4 regions of the Hymenobacter yonginensis genome follow, and region 4 is predicted to be linked to each of the others. Evidence: riboswitches for the same ligand, from Rfam matches in the RefSeq annotation. Region 4 holds a riboswitch; each other region holds the start of a gene.
The links. A riboswitch is a leader RNA that binds a small molecule or an ion and turns the genes downstream of it on or off. The one in region 4 is predicted to bind S-adenosylmethionine.
Positions count from the first base shown of each region.

Region 1 (3,755 bases), 830 kb from region 4:
ACAATCAAGTAATTCAGGGAGTAATAATTCTGCCGCCAAACTACATAAGCTATTCCGGATACTCTCCACTATACTATCAGCTACCTGACTGCTAAGGTGCAGGTAGCTACACCTACACCTAGCGCACCGGCAACAGCGCCATCCGAGAGGCCTGAAAACAAAAAAGCCCTTCCGCACGGGGCAGAAGGGCTTTTCTGTGTTTTCAGACGGCTTTTTCAAACCGGTTGCAGGAGCTTACTCCTTCTCGAGACGCAGCTCAGCACCGGCGGCGCTTTTCAGCGTCAGCTTGTCGTCGGTGAGGGTTACTACGTTGAACGTGTTGCTCTGGGCAGCGCCATCGGGGGTCATGGTGATGGTTTTACCGGCCTGATCGAACGTGTACTTGCCGTTTACGGCACCAGCGGGCGAGGTCATGTTGTACTGGCCGTTGGCGAAGAAGGTGATGCGCTCATCTTCCTGGGCATCGGTCTGCTTTACTTTGTCGCCGGCGGCGCTCAGTTCTTTATCCGTTTTCCAGACTTTGCTTTGCGTGCCGTAGAGCATGTTTACGCCTTCTACTTTGCCTTCCTTGCTGCCACACGAGGCGGCAAACAACGACACGAGCATCAGGAGGCTGGCCAGGTAGCGGAACGGATGGGAGAGAGTTTTCATGGAATTCCGTGAAATGGTTGAGAGATGGAAAGCGTGTTTTGCCTGAGCCGGAGGGTGCCGGCTGACCACTGGCAACCCCAGTGTTGCGCTTCTTACGGGAGGTTGCGGCAAGATGTTTACAGCTGATATATATGGCCTGATAACTTATTGCGGATCTTGGCGTAAGAAGCCACACGACAGGCCCTGAAGCTGGTAGTCGGCTCTTTTCCCACTCTTCCAACCCAACGCACGACTATGGGACTCTTTGATTTTCTCTCGAACGAAGGCGAAAAAAAACCCGTTGAACCCGTTAAGCCCGCTGCTACCGGTGACACCGACTTCTTCGGCAATGCCAACGCCGCCGCTGGCGAAACCTACACGGTAGTAAGCGGCGACTCGCTCTCTAAAATTGCCCGCAACCACTACGGCGACGGCACCAAATGGAAGCAGATATACGAAGCCAACAAAGCCATCATCGGCGCCGACCCCGACAAAATCGAAATCGGCCAGGTACTGACCCTGCCCAAAGAATAGCCGTTTCCTTTTCCAGGAAATATTCTAAAAGCCGCCTTGCAAAGGGCGGCTTTTTTTGTGTCTTTTCCTGCCGCTTTGGCCGCTGAGCAGGCTGGTTTCGCACCCGTAAACCGGCTGGCCAGCGGCGGCATTTTCAGCTACCACTACCGCTGCAGCGGCAGTAGCCGGGGCCATACCGGGGGATTACAGAAGCCGGCAACTCCGACTAGCCGAATAAGTCATCAAGCATATAAATCAAATCATCAGACACATACACACAACCTCCACTACAGATACAGCCATCAGGAGCGCGCAAACGGCGTTCTTTTGCTTGCGCCAAAAAAAATAACCGGTAGCTGTTGCAGATATCAAAACTGCGCCTATACCTTTGCAACACCAACCCGGTACTCCCCCGCTCGCGGCGGGGAAGTTTTCATAGGATTTATACAGAAGTGGCGAGAGAATAGGCTCCCTGACCCACTGGCAACCTTCGACCGCGCGAAAGGTGCCAATTCCTACCCGACCAGCCATCCGGCGGCGGGGCATATAACCTCGGAGTACCATGGAAAACACACTCGCTTTCGCCCCCCAGTACCCCACCGCTTCGGCCGCCTTCGGGCCTGCTGCTTCGCCGTGGGGTTTGCGCGTTTCTGCGGCTACGGCCCCAGCTGCCGGCCGAATGCGAATGCGCGGCTGTTGCGGCGCGTGTTGTTGCTGTTGCTAGCCTGAGTCCGGCTACGCAGCCCCCCTCCCCCCTCCTGCACACCTGACCGGTACCGGCCTGCCCTGGCCCCCGGCTCCCTCCTTTGCTTTGGCCTGACCGGTTCCGTGCGCGGTTCGGCTGGCTCGGCAGAGGCCTCTGCTACGCTTCGGCGCGGCATTTCAGCGGTCTACGCTCCCCTTTCCCATACCCAAACGCCTTCCAAACCAGCCCTGCCATGTCCACGCAGAACCTCCACTTCGAGACCCTTCAGCTCCACGCCGGCCAGCAGCCCGACCCCGTTACCGGTTCGCGCGCCGTGCCCATCCACCAGACCACCAGCTACGTGTTCAAAAATGCCGAGCACGGCGCCAACCTGTTTGCGCTGAAGGAGTTCGGCAACATCTACACCCGCCTGATGAATCCCACCACCGACGTGTTTGAGCAGCGCGTGGCGGCTCTGGAAGGCGGCGTAGCGGCCTTGGCGGTATCGTCGGGGCAGGCGGCCCAGTTCATTGCCCTCAACAACATCCTGCAGGCAGGCGACAACTTCGTAAGCACCACCCATCTGTATGGTGGCACTTACAACCAGTTCAAGGTGGCGTTCAAGCGGCTGGGCATTGAAGTGCGCTTCGCCGACGGCGACCAGCCTGCCAAGTTTGAGGCCCTGATTGACGAGAACACCAAGGCCATCTACCTGGAAACCATCGGCAACCCTAGCTTCAGCATTCCCGATTTTGAGGCCATTGCCGCCATTGCCCGCAAGCACGACCTGCCGCTCATCGTGGACAACACCTTCGGGGCGGGCGGCTACCTGTTCCGGCCTTTGGAGCACGGCGCCAGCATCGTGGTGGAATCGGCTACGAAGTGGATTGGCGGACATGGCACCAGCGTGGGTGGCGTGATTGTGGACGGCGGCACCTACGACTTCGGCAACGGCAAGTTCCCGCAGTTCACCGAGCCGTCCGACGGCTACCACGGGCTGGTGTTCAACGACGTATTCGGCAAGAACGGGCCGTTCGGCAACATTGCCTTCATCATCCGGGCCCGGGTGGAAGGCCTGCGCGACTTTGGTCCGTCGCAGAGTCCGTTCAACTCTTTCCTACTGCTGCAGGGCCTCGAAACGCTGAGTTTGCGGGTGGAGCGCACTGTGGAAAACGCCCTGCGCGTGGCTACCTGGCTGGAGCAGCACCCGCAGGTGGAAGCCGTGAACTACCCCGGCCTGCCCAGCAGCCCCTACCACCGGCTGGCCCAGAAATACCTGAAGCGCGGCTTCGGCGGCGTGCTCACTTTCGCCATCAAAGGCAGCAAGGAAACCGCCACCCAGTTCATCGACAACCTGAAGCTGGTGAGCCACCTGGCCAACGTCGGCGACGCCAAAACGCTCATCATTCAGCCCTCGGCCACCACGCACCAGCAGCTGTCCGACGCCGAGCAGCGCGCCGCCGGCGTGACGCCCACGTTGCTGCGCCTGTCAGTGGGCATCGAGCATTTCGACGACATCCGGGCCGACTTGCAGCAGGCCTTCGACGCCGTGCGCAACGCCGCCACGCCAGACCCCAAAGAAACTACGCTGCTGCCCGAGCCGCAGCCCGAACATGCCGCACCGCTGGAGGTGTAAGTGAGAGTGGGGTTACGGGCGGGCTGTTTTGAGAGGGCAGCCCGCCCCGCCTCCAGCCTCGCGGCACGCGGGCAGGACGTCGGCTTTTTTGTGAGAGAGGAAGCCAATACTCCCTGCCCGCCCATGGCCGGGGCTGGGCCGGCACTGCCGGCTCAGCCTGCGGGCTATGGATATTCTCACGGCCCCGGTGGCCGATTTGCACCGCCGGGCTCCGGCCTGGCATACGCGCCGCAGGCGGGCAGCCGGTGCGCCACTTGCACCGACTGGCGGCCACGCGCTTCGCACGTCGCG
Region 1 covers NZ_CP115396.1:4,639,027-4,642,781, reverse strand. Annotated here, with positions in the region: gene O9Z63_RS19905 (lipocalin-like domain-containing protein) at 235-651, opposite strand; gene O9Z63_RS19900 (LysM peptidoglycan-binding domain-containing protein) at 886-1,164, shown strand; SAM riboswitch class I at 1,583-1,696, shown strand; gene O9Z63_RS19895 (O-acetylhomoserine aminocarboxypropyltransferase/cysteine synthase family protein) at 2,082-3,464, shown strand.
Region 1: linked by a shared signal. The riboswitch ahead of O9Z63_RS19895 (O-acetylhomoserine aminocarboxypropyltransferase/cysteine synthase family protein) and the one ahead of metH (methionine synthase) in region 4 are both predicted to bind S-adenosylmethionine.

Region 2 (3,755 bases), 1.5 Mb from region 4:
TGATGTCTTCCACGGTGCGGGCGTCGCTTTCCACGGCGGCGGTGCAGGTGGAGTCGCCCACGGTGCGGAAGCGCACCTGCCGGGTCACGATTTCATCTTCGTCATCGAGCTGCAAATGCTCGGTGAGGCCCAGCAGCTGGCCCGAGGGCAGCACCACGCAGGTGCGCTCGTGGCCGAAGTAGATGTCGGGCAGCGGAATATTTTCGCGCTGGATGTAGCGCCACACGTCCAGTTCCGTCCAGTTGGAAATGGGGAACACGCGCACGTTTTCGCCCTTCTGGATGCGGCCGTTGTAGATGTTCCAGAGTTCGGGGCGCTGGCGCTTGGGGTCCCACTGGCCAAACTCGTCGCGCACCGAGAAGATGCGCTCCTTGGCCCGGGCCTTCTCCTCGTCGCGGCGGGCCCCGCCGATGCAGGCGTCAAACTCGAACTCCTCGATTACCTCCAGCAGCGTGTAGGTCTGCAGCGGGTTGCGGCTGGGGTACTTGCCGCCCGGCTCGCGCAGGCGCTGCCGCTTAATGGTGTCCTCCACCTTGCGCACCACCAGCTTTTCGCCCAGGCGGGCGGCCAGCTCGTCGCGGTACTGCAGCACCTCGGGGAAGTTGTGGCCGGTATCCACGTGCACCAGCGGGAAGGGGAAGCGGCCGGGGCGGAAGGCCTTTTCGGCCAGGCGCGTGAGCACAATGGAATCCTTGCCGCCCGAGAACAGCAGGGCCGGCCGCTCAAACTGCCCCGCCACCTCCCGCAGGATGTGGATGGCTTCGGCTTCCAGCCGGTCGAGGTAATCGAAAGAGGTACTCATAGTTGTCTGGAATTCAAATGCTTTTAAGGCTGTAGAGACGCAATGTTTTGCGTCTCCCGCGTGCTGATGTTGGGTAGGCGGCGCGGTGCCGGCCGTTCTGACGACGAGACGCAAAATGTTGCGTCTCTACCTCGTGCTATCCGGCTGGTACCGGCTCCACCACCGGATCCGGCCCGTCGTGATGCGCGGAGGCGTGCAGGCCGCACTCCTTGGCTGAGAGGTCTTCCCACCACCAGCGGCCGGCCCGGAAATCCTCGCCGGGCTTGATGGCGCGGGTGCAGGGGGCGCAGCCGATGCTCACGAAGCCCTGCTGGTGCAGCGGGTTCACCGGAATGCCCTCCTGCTGCACGAAGGCCAGCGCCTGTTCCCAGGTCCAGTCGAACAGCGGGTGGATTTTCACGAGCTGGTGCGCCGCGTCCCACTCCACGGGGTCCATCGTCTGCCGGTTCTGCGACTGTTCGGCCCGGATACCGGTCACCCAGGCCCCGCGGCCGGCCAGGGCCCGGTTCAGAGGCTCCACCTTGCGGATGTGGCAGCACTCCTTGCGGTTGTCCACGCTCTCGTAGAACGAGTTCGGGCCTTTCTGCAGGAGCAGGTTTTCCAGCGCCTCGCGCTGCGGGGCGTACACCGCAATGGGCTTCTGGTACCGGATCAGCGTCTTGTTCCAGGTGGAATAAGTTTCCTGGAAGTTGCGGCCGGTATCGAGGGTGAACACCTCAATGGGTAGGTCGTGGGCGAAGATCAGGTGGCTGATAATCTGGTCTTCCAGCCCGAAAGAGGTGGAAAAAACGGCCTGACCGGGAAAGGTGTCGGCCACCAGACGCAGCCGCTCCAGGGCGGAGGCGGCCACTAAGAGAGGGCGCAGACGGTCCAGCAAGGCGTGGACGGCCGGCGCAGCATCAGCTGCAGGCATAGCAGGAAGAGGGGAGGAGGAAGCGGCCCGCCTAGGGCGCGGCATTCCGGCCGGAAGATGATTTCGGCGAAAACGGCATACGCAGCAGCGCAGCGCGGATTTCAGCGAAACAGAAACGGGTGTACGGTTCCCCTGGCCGACGACGCAAACGCGCGCGTCAGCTCAGAAATAGGCGGCGCACAAACCAGGAAAACGGGAGCGTGCCTAGCCCTGACAACAGCCCATGCCTCGCATACCACAACATCCATGCTGTACGGCACAGAAGGTAGCGGAAACGGCGGCGGTGTTGAACAAGGATTTCACGGCTTGTTGTTTTTATATGGTCAGGACTTGGCACCGTTTCGGAAGATCCGCTGGTTGCCGGCGTTTCGTCGAGCCTGTCTCTCCACGCCTCTGTATAAAAACAATCCTTTCGGGGGGTAAAGAATTGGTAGCACAAAGGTAGAAGCGGAAATTTTATACTTCCAAATTATATTTCATTTACAGGATTGTCGGGCTGAGGCTGGTATGTATGGTTTGTGGTGTAAGATTTTGAATTGTAGTTGTTTATAATGATTGTGTGAGACGGTGCCGGCAGCTTGGCTTCGACCTGCCAGGACGGCGCGGCAGGGCTAGGTAGCATCGTGCCGTGCCTTTCCGCCCCAGAGCCGCGCCTTCCGAAGCCCCACCCCGGCCGGGCCTGGGGCGTGGCCCAATCCACCGGAAATCAGGCTGGGATTTTTGGGCCATTATGGGCCATCTGCAGGCGGGGGCCGGCCGTGGTAGCGGAAACTTCATGTAACCTACAGCCGCGCAACGTAGTCTTACAGGATACACCTTGCCTGTCAACTATGCCTACACTTCCTTCTTCCAAGCGCCTTCAAAACCAAGTAGCCCTCGTTACGGGCGGCAGTTCCGGCATTGGGGCCGGCGTGGCCCGGGCCCTGGCCGCCGAGGGTGCCCGGGTGTTCGTCAACTACTCGCACAGCGCCGACGACGCGGCCGAAGTGGTGCGCGAAATAGAGCAGGCCGGCGGCCAGGCTACGGTGCTGCAGGCCGATGTGAGCAAGGAAGAAGACGTGCTGCACATGTTCGACCAGATCCGCGAGCAGGCTGGCACGCTGCACATCCTCATCAACAACTCCGGCATTCAGGACGATGCCCCGCTGCTGGATATGACGCTGGAGCAGTGGCAGAAAGTTATTGGCGTGAACCTGACTGGGCAGTTTCTCTGCGCCCGCGAGGCCGCCCGCGAGTTTGTGCGGCGCGGCCCGCAGCCGGAGATTTCCAAAGCCACTGGCAAAATCATCTGCATGAGCTCAGTGCACGAAGTTATTCCGTGGGCCGGCCATGTCAACTACGCCACCAGCAAGGGCGGCATCATGCAGTTGATGAAAACCATGGCTCAGGAGCTGGCTCCGCACCGCATCCGGGTGAACAGCATCGGCCCCGGCGCCATTGCCACGCCCATCAACCTCTCGGCCCGCGACACGCCACAGGAGGAGAAAAGTCTGCTCACGCTCATTCCCTACGGCCGCATCGGCGAGCCGGCTGACATCGGCAACGTGGCCGTATGGCTGGCCTCCGATGAGTCGGATTATGTGACCGGCATCACGCTCTTTGCCGATGGTGGCATGACGCTCTACCCCGGCTTCGCCGACAACGGCTGAGCCACTGGCCGCAGACCGGGGCCAGTGCCTCTAGCGCCGCGATTGTCAGTTCAGGGCCAGCGGTACTAACGACTGACAACCAGCAACTGACAACTATCACCCCAAAGTAAATCAACCACTAAACGACGCCCCAATGAACGAGGAACAGCGCCGGCAGCAGGAGCTGCGGGAGGGCCGGCAGCGTTGGCACCAGTTCGGGCCCTACGTGAGTGACCGGCAGTGGGGCACTGTGCGCGAAGACTACAGCGCCGATGCCCAGCCCTGGAACTACACCACCCACGACATGGCCCGCAGCTTGGCCTATCGCTGGGGTGAGGACGCGCTGGGCGGCGTCTCCGACGACCAGCAGCTGCTGTGCCTGGGCCTGGGCCTCTGGAACGGGCAGGATGCC
Region 2 covers NZ_CP115396.1:2,291,807-2,295,561, reverse strand. Annotated here, with positions in the region: gene cysD (sulfate adenylyltransferase subunit CysD) at 1-802, opposite strand, end outside; gene O9Z63_RS09965 (phosphoadenylyl-sulfate reductase) at 939-1,715, opposite strand; SAM riboswitch class I at 2,028-2,119, opposite strand; gene O9Z63_RS09960 (SDR family oxidoreductase) at 2,546-3,364, shown strand; gene O9Z63_RS09955 (MGH1-like glycoside hydrolase domain-containing protein) at 3,498-3,755, shown strand, end outside.
Region 2: linked by a shared signal. The riboswitch ahead of O9Z63_RS09965 (phosphoadenylyl-sulfate reductase) and the one ahead of metH (methionine synthase) in region 4 are both predicted to bind S-adenosylmethionine.

Region 3 (3,755 bases), 2.1 Mb from region 4:
ACCGTTACGGCCGAAACCTTCGACTGGCGCACCTTCCAGCAGGAATACCGCGACTACATCGACCTGGCCAAGCTGGCCCAGCTGGTGCCCGTCATCGGGGCGGCCGTGGGGGCCGTGGCAAACTACCGCCTGCTGGCCCAGCTTGGCGAAACGGCTATCATGTGCTACCGCCTGCGCTGGTTTGCCGAGCACGGCCGCATTACCGGTGAGGCGGATTCCGCACAGTAGGTGTCATTCCGACGAAGGAGCAATCTGGGTAAGCACATGCAGCGTCAGCACCCAGATTCCTCCTTCGTCGGAATGACACAAAAAAAACAGCCCTGACGGAAAAGTCAGGGCTGTTTTTTTAAGCGCTGGGATGCTTAGCCTTTGGCCTGCTTGGGGCCCTGGTGGGCTTTGCGCTTGGCCATGCGGTCCGACTGCATCTGGGTGTACTTGGCGTACTGGTCGGCGCTCAGGATTTGCTTGAGCTGGGCGTCGTACTGGGCTTTTTTGCCTTTCATGGCCTCATGGTGCTGGCGCTTGGTAGCAGGCGTGGTGCCGGCCTGGGCTTTGTAGGCCTGCATTTCCTTGGCGCGGCTCAGGTGCAGCTGGCGCACCTGCTCAGTCTGGGTGGCCGACAGGCCGAGCTGCTTGGTGAGGCTCTTGGCGGCGTGGTCGGCGCGTTGCTCGGGCGTTTTGGCGGCTTTGTCGCCTTTCATGCGGTGCTGGCCGTGAGGCGCTTTGGCGGGCAGCGTCTGGGCCGAAACGGCGGCGGCAGAGAACGAGAAAGCGGCGAGGATGACGAGGAACTTCTTCATGGCTATGATTGGAAAATTTATGACGGGTGAAAAAAGCCCGCTGCCGTCCGGACTGGCGGCCGGGCTTCTGCAGGGTCATTTGCAACTCCGGTGCCAGTTTTCGGTGCCAAGCCTGAAACTGGGCCTCTTGAAAAATTTAAATTTTTCGGTTAAACCTTCGTTTGCGGGCTCGGTCGCGGGCTTTTATCGGGGCTGACGCCTTGGAATCGGCCGGTTCCAGCACTGGCGGGCGAAGGCCGAGGCCCCGGCTTCAGGCTGGCGGGGTCGGGCAGCCAGGGGCGAGGAAAGAACCGCCGGCCGCAACAAAACGGGGCGGTCGGGGCTTTGTACAGTCCGGGTTGCGGGGGCAGCAATCCGGTTTTACCTTTGCCCTATCAATTCTTTCTAGCCCGAAGGATTGTTTTTATACAGAGGCGCTGAGAGACAGGCTCGATGAAGCGTCGGCAACCACCCGGAACCCTCCGGAACGGTGCCAATTCCTGACCATATAAAAACAAGTTGCCGTGGACGCTTCCAACAACCTCCTGCATTCAACCTCCGCTTTTTTGGCTCCGGCTGCCGCGTTGCGGCTGGCGGGCCGGGGCTGTTGTTGCTGTTGTTGTCGGGCGTAGCTAGCCCTTTCTCTGTTTTTGCGGGTATGCGCCCGCCGGCGCTGCACGTCGGCCGGCTGCTGCACTGAGCGGCTTCGCGCCTGCACCTCCTCTTTTTCTCGGATTGTCGCCCGATGGCCGGGCCGGGCGCAGACTTTGCGCTCCGTTTGGCGGCCTGCGGTGGCTGCTGATTCGCTCGTTGCGCGGCTTGTGGGCGGCGTAATCGGTTAGGCCGGACTTCCGTCCCTGCGTTGTTTTTTCCCGGGAGCCGGTGGCGTTGCGCTGCTGCCGGCGCCGTTTCGTTTTTCATTTTCCGTCTTTTTGCTTCTGACTATGTCATCCCTCCAAAAGCCCATTGGTATCTATTTCGAGCACCCCGAGTGGTTTAAGCCGCTGTTTGCGGAGCTGGACCGCCGCGGCCTGCCCTACGAGAAAATCGACGCCGCCCACCACCTGTTCAACCCCTCGGAAAAGGAAAGCCGCTACAGTTTGGTGGTGAACCGCATGAGCTCGTCGGCGTACCTGCGCGGGCACGGGCAGGGCATCTTCCACACGGCCGGCTACGCCACGCATCTGGAGCGTATCGGCACGCGCATCATCAACGGCTCGGCGGCCACGGCCATCGAAACCAACAAGGCCCGGCAGCTGTCGTTGTTTGAGTCGCTGGGGCTGAAATACCCGGCTTCGCGGGTTATCAACCACGCCTCGCGGGCCGTGGACGCCGCGCGTGAATTGCGCTTTCCGGTGGTGGTGAAGGTGAACATTGGCGGCAGCGGCGCCGGCATTATCCGCTTCGATACGCCCGAAGGCCTGCAGGCCGCCGTCGACAACAACCAGATTGACCTGGGCATCGACCAGACGGCGCTGGTGCAGGAGTACGTGACGCCCCGCGGCGGCCATATTCACCGCGTGGAAACGCTCAATGGCAAGTTTCTCTACGCCATGAAAGTGTACACCACCGGCGAGAGCTTCAACCTGTGCCCGGCCGAAATCTGCCAGATTCCGGAAGAGCAGTCGGCCGAGTTCTGCCTGACCGAAGCCCCGAAAAAGGGCATCCAGGTGGAAGCCTTCACGCCACCCGCCGACGTAATTGAAGCCGTGGAGCGCATCGTGGCGGCCGCCAAAATCGACGTGGGCGGCATCGAATACCTCATCGACGACCGCACCGGCGACGTGCTGTTCTACGACATCAACGCTCTGTCCAACTTTGTGGCCGACGCCGTGAACGTGGTCGGCTTCGACCCCTACGCCCGCTTCGTGGACTACCTGGAGTCGCAGTTGCCAGTGGCGGCGGTGGCGCGGGAAGAAGTAGCCACGGTGTAGAGACGCAATATTTTGCGTCTCGTCGATGAACGATCTGCATCGCGCAGATCAAGCAACATCAGCAACGGCGAGACGCAAAATATTGCGTCTCTACATCGCAGACCGTCCCAACGATTCATATTCCACTTTATAGTCGGCCCTGCTGGCGGTAAGAGCCGCAACGAAGCGGTAGAGATGCTTCGGCTTCGCTCAGCATGACGTTCTATCAATCTCAACTCAACGAACCATGAAATTTGGCTATTGGATGCCCATTTTCGGGGGCTGGCTGCGCAACGTCGAGGACGAGCAGATGCCCACCGACTGGAGCTACGTGAAGCAGCTGGCGCAGCGCAGCGAAGCCCTGGGCTACGACCTGACGCTGATTGCGGAGCTGTACCTGAACGATATCAAAGGCACCGAAGCCCCGTCGCTGGAGGCTTGGAGCACGGCCGCCGCGCTGGCCGCCGTGACCGAGCAGCTGGAAATTATGGTGGCCGTGCGCCCCACTTTCCATAACCCCGCGCTGCTGGCTAAGCAGGCCGCCAACATCGATTTGATTGCGCCCGGGCGGTTGTCGCTGAACGTGGTATCGAGCTGGTGGAAGGATGAGGCCACCAAGTATGGCCTGCACTTCGAGCAGCACGACGACCGGTACGCCCGCACCCGCGAGTGGCTGGACGTGGTGACCAACGTGTGGAAGCAGGACCATTTCAGCTACGACGGCAAGTATTACCAGGTGGCCGATAACGTGCTGCAGCCCAAGCCAGCCAAAGTCCCGTTCCTGTACGCCGGCGGCGAATCGGAAGCGGCCAAGGACTTGATTTCGACCCAGTGCGACGGTTACGTGATGCACGGCGACTCGCCGGAGCTCATCGGCGCCCGCATTGCCGACATGCGTCGTCGCCGCGAACAGAAAGGCCTGCCGCCCATGAAGTTTGGCGTGGCCGGCTATACCATCGTGCGCGACTCGGAGCAGGATGTGAAAAAGGAGCTGGACCGCATCACCAACGTGAAGGCCTCGGCCTCGGGCTACGGCAACTACCAGCAGTGGCTGGCCGGCACC
Region 3 covers NZ_CP115396.1:1,223,084-1,226,838, forward strand. Annotated here, with positions in the region: gene O9Z63_RS05270 (EcsC family protein) at 1-228, shown strand, start outside; gene O9Z63_RS05275 (hypothetical protein) at 363-800, opposite strand; gene O9Z63_RS05280 (hypothetical protein) at 805-996, shown strand; SAM riboswitch class I at 1,201-1,294, shown strand; gene O9Z63_RS05285 (ATP-grasp domain-containing protein) at 1,724-2,713, shown strand; gene O9Z63_RS05290 (LLM class flavin-dependent oxidoreductase) at 2,940-3,755, shown strand, end outside.
Region 3: linked by a shared signal. The riboswitch ahead of O9Z63_RS05285 (ATP-grasp domain-containing protein) and the one ahead of metH (methionine synthase) in region 4 are both predicted to bind S-adenosylmethionine.

Region 4 (3,755 bases):
TGCTTCTGGGCTTCGTCGAGGATGCGCTCCAGCGGCACCATCACCCCCAGGTCCACGATGTCGAAGTTGTTGCAGGCCAGCACCACGCCCACGATGTTCTTGCCGATGTCGTGCACGTCGCCTTTCACCGTAGCCAGCAGGATTTTACCGGCCGTCTGCCGGTCGCCGCTCTGCTTGTCGGCCAGCAGGTAGGGCTCCAGGTAGGCCACCGCCTTCTTCATCACCCGGGCCGATTTCACCACCTGGGGCAGGAACATTTTGCCGGCCCCGAACAGGTCGCCCACCACGTTCATACCGGCCATCAGCGGGCCTTCAATCACCTCTAGCGGGCGGCCTACCAGCTGCCGCACTTCCTCGGTATCCTGGTCGATGAACTCGGTAATACCTTTTACCAAGGCGTGCTGCAAACGTTCCTTCACCGGCAGACTGCGCCAGGCGTCGGCCACCACTTCCACTTTGTCTTTCTGCTTCACCGTGTCGGCGAAGTCCACGAGGCGCTCGGTGGCATCGGGGCGGCGGTTGAGCAGCACGTCTTCCACCAGTTCCAACAGATCCTGCGGCACCTCGTCGTACACGGCCAGCTGGCTCGGGTTCACGATGCCCATGTCCAGGCCGGCGCGGATGGCGTGGTAGAGGAAGGCCGAGTGCATGGCCTCGCGCACCACGTCGTTGCCGCGGAACGAGAAGCTGATGTTCGAAACGCCACCGCTGGTGAGGGCGCCGGGCAGGTTGGCTTTGATCCAGCGGACGGCCTCGATGAAGTCCAGCGCGTAGTTGCGGTGCTCCTCCATGCCGGTGCCCACCGTCAGGATGTTGGGGTCGAAAATGATGTCCTCGGCCGGGAAACCGACCTCGTTCACCAGGATGTCGTAGCTGCGGCGGCAGATTTCGATGCGCTTCTCGTAGTTATCGGCCTGGCCGTTCTCGTCGAAGGCCATGACCACCACGGCGGCACCGTACTGGCGCACGGTGCGGGCCCGCTGCCGGAACACGTCCTCGCCTTCCTTCAGGGAAATCGAGTTGACGATGCTCTTGCCCTGCACGCACTTGAGGCCGGCTTCCAGCACGCTCCACTTCGAGGAGTCAATCATGACGGGCACCCGCGAAATATCGGGCTCCGAGGCAATCAGGTTCAGGAAGGTGGTCATGGCCTGCTCCGAGTCGAGCATGCCTTCATCCATGTTCACGTCGATAACCTGCGCGCCGCCTTCCACTTGGTCGCGGGCCACTTGCAGGGCGGCTTCGTAGTTGCCGGTGCGGATGAGACGGGCAAAGGCGCGGCTGCCGGTCACGTTGCACCGCTCGCCCACGTTCACGAACAGGCTGTCGGGGTACACGCCAAACGGCTCTAGGCCACTCAGGCGGGTGGCTTTGGGTACCTCGGGCAGGGTGCGCGGCGCGTATTTCTCCGCCAGGCGGGCCAGCTCGCCGATGTGCTGGGGTGTGGTGCCACAGCAGCCGCCCACCACCGTCACGAGGCCGTCGGCCAGGTAGCCTTCCACCACGCCCGCAAATTCCTGGGCCGACTCATCGTAGCCGCCGAAGGCGTTGGGCAGACCGGCGTTGGGGTAGGCCGAAATGTGCACGTCGGCAATGCGGCTCAGTTCCTTGATATACATCTTGAGCTGGTCGGCCCCGAGGGCGCAGTTCAGGCCCACGCTCAGCAGCGGCAAATGGCGGATGGAGTTCCAGAAGGCCTCCACCGTCTGCCCGCTCAGGGTGCGGCCCGAGGCGTCGGTAATCGTGCCCGAAATCATGACGGGCACCACTTTGCCGCCTTCATCAAAGAACTTCTGCACCGCGTACAAAGCGGCCTTGGCGTTGAGCGTATCGAAAATGGTTTCGATGAGCAGCGCGTCGGAGCCGCCGTCCACGAGGCCGCGCACCTGCTCCAGGTAGGCGGTGGCCAGCTCGTCGAAGGTCACGGCCCGGAAGCCGGGGCGGTTCACGTCGGGCGAGAGGCTGGCGGTGCGGTTGGTGGGCCCCACGGCCCCGGCCACGAAGCGCGGCTTGTCGGGCGTGAGGGCCGTAAAGGCATCCGCCGACTCCCGCGCCAGCCGCGCCGACTCGTAGTTCAGCTCGTACACCACGTGCTCCAGCGCGTAGTCGGCCTGGGCGATGGTGGTGCCGCTGAAGGTGTTGGTTTCCACCATGTCGGCCCCGGCGGCGAAGTACTCGTCGTGAATGCCCCGGATGATATCGGGGCGGGTGAGGCTGAGTAGGTCGTTGTTGCCGCGCAGGGGCTTGGGGTGGTCGGCGAAGCGCGTGCCCCGGAAATCCTCCTCCGTGAGCGTGTGGCGCTGGATCATGGTGCCCATGGCGCCGTCGAGAATCAGCACGCGCTGACGCAGGATGTCGTGGAGGGGGGAAGTAGTGGCGGGGGCAGGGAGGACGGTCGGCATATCGGCTCTTCTAAAGAAAATCAGCAGCAAAAAGTGCCTATCCAGAAAGAGCCGCGCGGGACGCGAATCCTGTTCTTATCTTCTTCCAGCGCCCGCAAAGGCCCTGAAAAGGGAATTAGCACCTTGTTTTATTTCAGGTTGCTAAGACGTCATCGGGCCCAATCCCTCGGTCTTTCTGGATAAGTAACGCAGCGAAGATACAACCGGAATTTCCGAAATTCAATTCCCCGATTTCCGGGCGTGTTCTGAAAGTGGCTTTTCCCGGCGGGTAATGGTGTCCGGACATTTATATGCACTCTGGGCTATACAGGCGGGCTATTCCACGGCGTTACTCGTCGGTTACCTGCTCGCTCCTTTTACACCGCTGGCTTATGCGCGCCCCCGCCGTTGCATGGTGGTGGCGCAGCAGCCGGCTCCATGCTAACAATTTGATAACCTGACGATAACCCTCTTCTGTATAAGGACTGCGGAACGTAGTAGGCGCTTTTTCGCTTGCGCTGTGTGAGAGGCATGGCAGGGCTATCCGAAAGCCGTATCTTACGCCTCGCCGTCTGTCATTTATCTGATTTCTAGCTGCCGATTGCCCTTGTTGCTTCCTTACCGCTACCACTTTCTGTTGTTGCTTTTGCTGCTGGCCGGCGCCGGTTCAACCCAGGCCCAGCAGCTGCTGCTGACCGGCCGCATCACGGAGGCCGCCACGGGCAAGCCGGTGCCGTTTGCGTCGGTGTTTGTGCCCGGCACCACGGCTGGCGCCACCGCCGATGAAAACGGCCGCTACTCGCTCAGCACCGCCCCGGCCGACACGGTGGTGGCGTCGGCCATGGGCTTTGCGGCCCTCAAGAAGCCCATCCGGCGGGAGGCCGCTCGCCAGACCATCGACTTTGCGCTTGGGGCCGGGGCCGTGAGCTTGGGCGAGGTGGTGGTGCGGCCCCGCGAGAATCCGGCTTACGCCATCATGCGGCGCGTGCAGCAGCAGAAAAACCGCAACAACAAGGCCCGGCTGGATGCCTTCGAATTCGACTCTTACAACCGCACCGAAATCAGCCTCAATAACCTGCCCGCGCAGGTGAGCAACCGCAAGGTGCTGCGCCAGATGACAGCCGTGGCCGACAGCCTAGGGCTGGAGCGCGGCGCCGACGGCAAGCCGGTGGTGCCCATTTTCGCCACCGAAATCGACTCGCGGTACTATGTGCTCCGCCAGCCGCTGCGCCGCCGCGAGGAAATCCGACACAGCCGCATGCGCGGCATGGCCCCGCGTGAGGGCTCGGTGATTTCGCAGGTGACAGGTTCCTCGTTTCAGGACTGGGACTTCTACCGCAACTGGCAGCAGATCATGGGCAAGGACTTTGTGTC
Region 4 covers NZ_CP115396.1:3,806,001-3,809,755, forward strand. Annotated here, with positions in the region: gene metH (methionine synthase) at 1-2,402, opposite strand, end outside; SAM riboswitch class I at 2,475-2,588, opposite strand; gene O9Z63_RS16410 (DUF5686 and carboxypeptidase-like regulatory domain-containing protein) at 2,989-3,755, shown strand, end outside.